DNA from 2 places in the Paenibacillus sp. MMS20-IR301 genome. Region 2 is predicted to be linked to the other one. Evidence: riboswitches for the same ligand, from Rfam matches in the RefSeq annotation. Region 2 holds a riboswitch; the other holds the start of a gene.
The links. Region 2 has a riboswitch for S-adenosylmethionine ahead of metA (homoserine O-acetyltransferase MetA). Riboswitches for the same ligand answer to the same signal wherever they lie in the genome.
Positions count from the first base shown of each region.

Region 1: another riboswitch for S-adenosylmethionine. It lies ahead of LOS79_RS30680 (methionine ABC transporter ATP-binding protein); the one in region 2 lies ahead of metA (homoserine O-acetyltransferase MetA).

Region 1 covers NZ_CP135275.1:7,132,136-7,135,548, reverse strand. The annotation lists gene LOS79_RS30685 (methionine ABC transporter permease) at 1-88, opposite strand, end outside; gene LOS79_RS30680 (methionine ABC transporter ATP-binding protein) at 88-1,104, opposite strand; SAM riboswitch class I at 1,213-1,348, opposite strand; gene LOS79_RS30675 (Cthe_2314 family HEPN domain-containing protein) at 1,440-2,186, opposite strand; gene LOS79_RS30670 (UbiD family decarboxylase) at 2,216-3,413, opposite strand, start outside.
Region 2 covers NZ_CP135275.1:3,495,997-3,499,409, forward strand. The annotation lists gene LOS79_RS15205 (PLP-dependent transferase) at 1-243, opposite strand, end outside; gene metA (homoserine O-acetyltransferase MetA) at 365-1,282, opposite strand; SAM riboswitch class I at 1,410-1,540, opposite strand; gene corA (magnesium/cobalt transporter CorA) at 1,962-2,897, shown strand; gene LOS79_RS15220 (HRDC domain-containing protein) at 2,973-3,413, opposite strand, start outside.

The DNA of each region.
Region 1 (3,413 bases), 3.6 Mb from region 2:
TTCCTGAAAAAGCTAACATTTTTAGTGTGGCTACCGTTGCATCCAGCATTTCCTGCCAGTTAATATCATTAAAATTCAAGCCGCCCATCAGGAAATCACCTCCACATCAAGGCCCTGGGCCGTAAGTTCCGTAAGTGTCGCGCCTACTGCCTCAGAAGGTCCCTCGAACCGGACAATCAGCTGGCCGTAGGGTATGTCCTTGATGGTCGAGATGGTCCCCTGCAGAATGGCAAAGTTGACTCCCGTTCCCTGGGCAACATGCGAAAGGGTGGATTCATATGTTTTCTGGCCAAGGAATGTTATCTTAACAGCTTTGGTATATCCTTCATGCACCGCGTCGATCGCCTGGCGCAGCGGCCCGTCAGACTGGGCTTCACTGCGGATGAATTCTTTCGTAACTTCATGCTTCGGTTTCAGAAATACCTGCGCTACCTCGCCCTGCTCCACAATTCCGCCGCCATGAATGACAGCCACTCGGTCGCAGATACTTTGAATGACATGCATCTCATGAGTGATCAGCACGATAGTCAGGCGGAATTTTGTATTGATATCCAGCAGGAGGCGCAGAATAGAATCAGTCGTCTGCGGATCAAGCGCTGAAGTCGCTTCATCGCACAGCAGTACATCAGGGTCGCTTGCCAGCGCGCGGGCAATGCCGACACGCTGCTTTTGACCGCCGGAGAGCTGCGCCGGGTATTTGTTCCAGTGCTCCTCGAGCCCGACCAGAGCCAGGAGATCTTTGACTTTACGCTCAATCTCTGTCTTGGAGGTGCCGGTCAGCCGCAGCGGAAAGGCGATGTTGTCGAAGACGGTTGCTGAGGATAGCAGATTGAAGTGCTGAAAGATCATGCCGATTTTACGCCGCTGCTCCTGCAGCTGGCCCTGGCTGAGAGACGTTAATTCCACCCCGTCTACCCATACCTCGCCCTCTGTCGGGCGTTCCAGCAGATTAATGCAGCGGATCAGTGTGCTTTTGCCGGCACCGGAGTGGCCGATAACACCGAATATTTCGCCTTTTTTAATCGACAGGCTAAGTCCCGAGAGTGCTGTTGCCGCTTTACTCCCTTTTCCGTATACTTTGGTCAAATCCTTCAGTTCAATCAATCGTCCCGTCCCCCTTAGAGCTGATAATGCTTGTTAATGCTTTATGCAAAAAGACCCCCTGCGATCCGTGCAGATCGCAAGAGGCCCTGTGTGTATAATGACAATGCCTTCTCATCTGCCAAATACCGCAAACCTGGCGGCATTGTAGGAATTAGCACCATGACATTTGCGCGCAGCAGTAAGCTGTATACAAACCGGTTGCCGGGCTTCATCGGGCCTATCCCTCCGCCGCTCTCGATAAGATAAAAGTATGAAGTTTAATATTCCGCCAAATGTCAGGAATTAATGTATGCCTAAGTATATTAAGTTTCCTGTTCTTTGTCAAAGGTAAGTTTTTACGAATGCAGCTGCCTTGGCTTCAGGCTGGAAGCAGCTTTGTTCCTATGCCACTGCTCGTTGCTGTACCTGAATGCGGCAGACAAGGATTTGCTGGCCATCTCCACGCCTTGCTTCAAATCCTCGAGATGGCTGTCGAGATCCTCGAGCTGAATCCGGTCATGCAGACCCTGATGGCGCTGCCAGAGATCATCCGTCATCTCCGCGTTCATATAATGAATCTCGGCATTGCGCCGTTTGCGCAGATTCTCCAGCGGTTCGCGGTAGGAATTCTTGATCCCCTCCAGCTCCGTTGCGAGCGGCGTATGTGCTTTAAGCAGCTGAAATTGCCGCAGAACCGTAAAGTAGGAGAAATGTGCCTTAACCTTGCTCGTGTTCAGATCATACAGGCTGTTCAGCACCGTTCCGAGCTTGTCCAGCAGGGAGAAGACACGGATAAAGCCGTTTTTATAGAAATACACATATCTGGCGTACTCCCCCTGCTCATCCGGTGACATATCATCCATATAACCGGCCACTACGGACCTCCGGTAAAAGGCCGCAGCGAACCAGCTCTGCTCCAGCTCGTCCAGTGATGAAATCAGACCGCGTGTCCATATTTCCAGCTTGCGGTATTCGTGGTCACGGTCTTCATGCGCGTTCATCTCCTTGCGCAGCATGGAGGCAACCTTCGCCATGTTGTCCATGGCTTCGGCCAGCACCCCGCTGTTCTCCCGGGGCGGCTCTCCCAGCAATATCCGCAGCATATGATGGTCCTCCTTATGAAATGATGACTCTATACAAGAGGGAAATAGTGCTTCCAGTTGCGGTTCACCAGCTCTACGGTGTCTTCAAGGGGAACCAGCTCTTCCGGATATCCCCGCTTCATCCTGGCATCAATGACAACCGGCAGCGAATAGCTGACCGTATTACGCCTAACCTTCATTCCGGCATAAATATCATCTGCCGGGTTGAACCGGGTGAACACGGACCACAGGAATGAGGTCTGTGTTCTGACCGCCGCTTCCGCATCGTCCACAAGCACGATCAGCGGCCAGTCTGCAGGCTTTTCCTCAAATGAAGCCACAAGTCTGGCCGGCAGCTCTGCGTCCTCTTCATAGGATGCTCCGGAAACGGCTAAACATCCTCCGCAATAAGGAACAGCGGCGGTGATTGCTGGAAGCAGCCCGCCGGTGTACGTTCTAGGCAGCTCACGGACCGGATTCCCTATACCCAGCACCACTGCTTTACTGCCGTGATTCAGCCTCGGGCCGGTATAATCCAGCGTATCCATTGAAGTATTAGCCAGGATCAGCAAATCCGATTCCGGTTTGAAGCGTTCAAGCACCGTTTCCAGCAGCTTAGGGAAATCCGTCAGCTCCACCTGTTCACTGGTCAGGAAGAGGAACTTCGTCAGGGACAGCTGGCCTTCACCCAGAATACGAAAAGCTGCCGCCACCGCTTCCCTCGAATAGCTCTCCCGCACCACAGCCGCGGTCAGGGAATGGGATCCGGTCTCGGAATACGCCCAGAGCGCTTTAACGGAAGGCATCAGCAGCGGATAGGCCGGAGCGAGCAGCCGCTGCAAATAATCCTTAAGGTAATAATCCTCCTGGCGCGGCTTGCCGGTAATCGTTGCCGGAAAGATGGCATCCTTGCGGTGCCACATCCGCTGCACATGCATTACGGGGAAATCATGCTGCTGCGAATAGTAGCCGAGCTGGCTGCCATACGGGCCTTCCGGCCTCCGTTCAAACGGCGACACGCGCCCGCGGAGCGAGAATTCTGCCTCAGCAGGAATCCGGTGCCCGCCTAACGGATCCTGAACCATGGGCAGCTTGCTGCCGAGCATAAGTGAAGCCAGCATCAATTCGGGAAGACGCTCCGGTACGGGTGCAACGGCAGCTGCAATCAGGGCCGGCGGTCCGCCAATAAATACAGATAACGGCAGGGTCTCACCCAGAAGCTCAGCCTGACGGTGATGAAACCCGCCT
Region 2 (3,413 bases):
GGCAGCCATCCCGGAGGCACAGGCAAAGCCGGCATCGCCGGATTCCAGTGCGGCAGCCGCGTCTTCGAGTACGGTGCGGGTAGGATTTTTGGTGCGGATATAGTCAAAGCCTGTGCTCTGACCGAGTCTCGGGTGACGGAAAGCCGTCGCATTATATATCGGGTAATTAACCGCCCCCGTTGCCGGGTCCTCAAGTGAACCAATCTGTGCCAGTCTGCTCTCAATCTTCAGTTTCTCGTCCATTCCCATTGCCTCCTAAAAGTTTGTTAGCATTTGCTTCCCTGAATTTCTTCGTACAAACTAGCTTCGGAAGCATCAGCTATGTGTAGTGCGCTTTTACTTTGCTTCTATATAAATAATTGTGTTAAATAAACGCTCCGATATCGTAAGGTGTCTCCTGGTATACATAGTAATTGAGCCAGTTAGAGAATAATAAGTTGGCATGGGCGCGCCAAACGGCCGGCGGTGTACGGGTAGGATCATCTTTTGGATAATAGTGCTTCGGAATTTCAATATCCATGCCTTTGGCGATATCCCGGTCATACTCCCATTTCAAAGAGAACGGATCATATTCCGAATGCCCGGTGACAAAAATCTGCTTCCCCTCATATGCCGACACCAGATACACTCCGGCTTCTTCCGATTCGGCAAGAATCTGCAGATCCGGATGATTCTCAATATCCTCCCGGGATACATCAGTGTGGCGGGAATGCGGCACATGGAACACCTCATCGAAGCCGCGCAGCAGCTTGACATTATTATGGCTCAGCGTGTGCGGAAAAACTCCAAAGCATTTGTCCGGCAGGCTCACCTTGCGAACACCGAAATGATGATACAGTCCTGCTTGTGCCGCCCAACAGATGTGCATGGTCGAAGTTACATTCTGCTTGCTCCATTCAAAAATAACTTTCAGCTCTTCCCAGTAGTTGACATCCTCGAACTCCATCTGTTCTACGGGAGCGCCGGTAACGATCAGGCCGTCGAACCGGCGGTGGCTGATCTCATCGAAGGTTTTATAAAAGCTCTTCAGATGCTCTGCAGAGGTATTCTTCGAGGTATGGGAGCTGGGATGCAGCAGAACCACATCCACCTGAAGCGGCGAGTTTCCGATCAGGCGCAGCAGCTGCGTCTCGGTCGTTTCCTTGGTCGGCATCAGATTTAGAATAGCGATCCGCAGAGGACGGATATCCTGATGAAAGGCGTGGCTCTCATCCATTACAAAAATATTCTCACCGGATAATACTTCTTTGGCCGGCAGACTGTCGGGAATTTTAATTGGCATTGCTGTGTCCACTCCTTAACTGAATTTAGATTCCGCCTGGGCGTGCTCTATCATGTGTGGTGAAAAGAGTACGAAAAAAAACCTTTCTCAGGCGAGAAAGGTCATATATCTGCAGTCATATGCGCCTCTCTCATCTGCCAGAGAACTTCCGCCGGACGTATACGTCCTGCCGAGCTTCCGCAAGATTTAGCACCGTGCGTAGATACGCCGGTTGCCGGGTTTCATCGGGCTAGTCCCTCCACCTGCTCTTGATAAGATTTAGCTGTATTCAGTTGGGTACCACCGGTGGTTCCTCAGAACTTTTGCTTAAAATTCACTTTAAATCATGAACCTCCTTTTCGTCAAGTCCATACAATGCTAAGGGGCCTATATTATGAAAAGAATTTCTCTTGAAAGAGGCATACCCCGGCGTTATACTAGACAAGTGTTTCAACCATAAACGGCGAAAAGAAGAGGTGAGAGAAGAATGGAAGGCGACCCGGGCTCGCGAATAGGCACGCAGAAAGAACAACCACACAGGATTAACATCAGCTTGCCGGCGGCGGGGGCAGTTCTTCTTCATGCTCTCCGTACGTCTTTTGGCCTTCGTCAGTGATTGTACCGCCGGCCAAGCTGATTTTTTCCCTGTGCTTTAATTAGCATATCCCTGGAGAAGACAGGGACAGAAGGAGTGAATCAGATGAAAATCCGGCTGGTGAACGCAGGAATTTTTACGACAATTGACAATATTGAAGAAACACTTACAGCCCCTGCAGAGGGGTTCTACTGGATTGATGCCGATGTTGAGGATCTTGTGGAGCTTCAGCCTTTGTACAATCTGCATGATCTGGCTGTCGAGGACTGCCTCAGTGAAGAGGATCAGCGCCCGAAGCTGGAGATCTATGAGAGCCATTATTTCATTGTAGTCAACAGCATCCGGTTTGATGACGAGGAAATATTCCTCCGCGCCCTTAACGTATTCCTGGGCAGACATTTCATCATTACGGTGACCAAGCAGAAGATCCATGAGCTGCGCGTCCTGAAGCCCATCCTGTGGGAGCAGGAGGTCAGTGAGCCTGACCGTTTCCTGTACCTGTTAATCGACCTTGTCGTTGACAACTTCTTCTCCGTCGGTGACCGGATCGAAGCGCGGATTGAGAAGCTGGAGGAAGATATCCTCATGCACACCAAGAAATCGCATCTCAGCGAAATCATCGGTCTGCGCAGTGAAATTCTCTGGCTGAAGAAAATGCTCGGACCGCAGAAGGAAGTTATCAACACGCTGAACAAGAAGGATCTCCGCCTGATCGACGATCAGCTGCAGAAGTATTTCAGTGATATTTATGAGAATGCGGTGAAAATTTCGGAAACCTTCGAAACCTACCGCGATCTGATGGGCAACTTACGGGAAGCTTATCAGTCCAGTATCGCCAACCGCGCCAACGAAATCATGCGGGTATTTACAGCAATTACTACAATATTCATGCCGCTGACCGTGATTACAGGGATCTACGGTATGAACTTTGATAATATTCCCGAGACCCATTCCCAGTACGGCTACTACGGAGTTATTGCCGTCATGGTAACACTCGGCTGCGGAATGCTGGTAGTTTTCCGCAAGAAGGAATGGCTATGAACCATACCGGACGAATACGCAGGACGAAGGCGCCGCTAACCCACGGGTAGAGGAAGCCTTCGTCTTTTTGATTGTCTACAGATTTGTAGCCAGCCCCAGCTTCACCGGCTGCTCCCGCCGGAAGCGGAGCCGGATCAGCCGCAGGCGCTCATAGTACATATCGAGTCCTTCAGCGGGTGCGAAATCCTCTCCGTATGCTTTGTAGAGCACCGGCTTCAGGAAGGTATCACCCATCAGTTCATAGGCCGTCCATATATTATTCTGTTCCAGCGGACTAACCTCGCTCAGTTCAAATGTGATCAGCTTCTCCACCGAATATCCGTCCTTCTCCAGTTCCTCGGCTGCCTCCAGAATCTCGCGCCGGGAAATTCCGCTCAGCGCCCGGATCTGCTCCATGCCTTGTCCGGCCTCAATGGCCTGAAGCAGAACACGCCGCAGCCGCAGCCGCTCCAGCTGCTTCTTGTACTTCAGCTCCTTCTGCTTGTACAGCCAGGAGACAAAGCCCTCCTCGTCAAT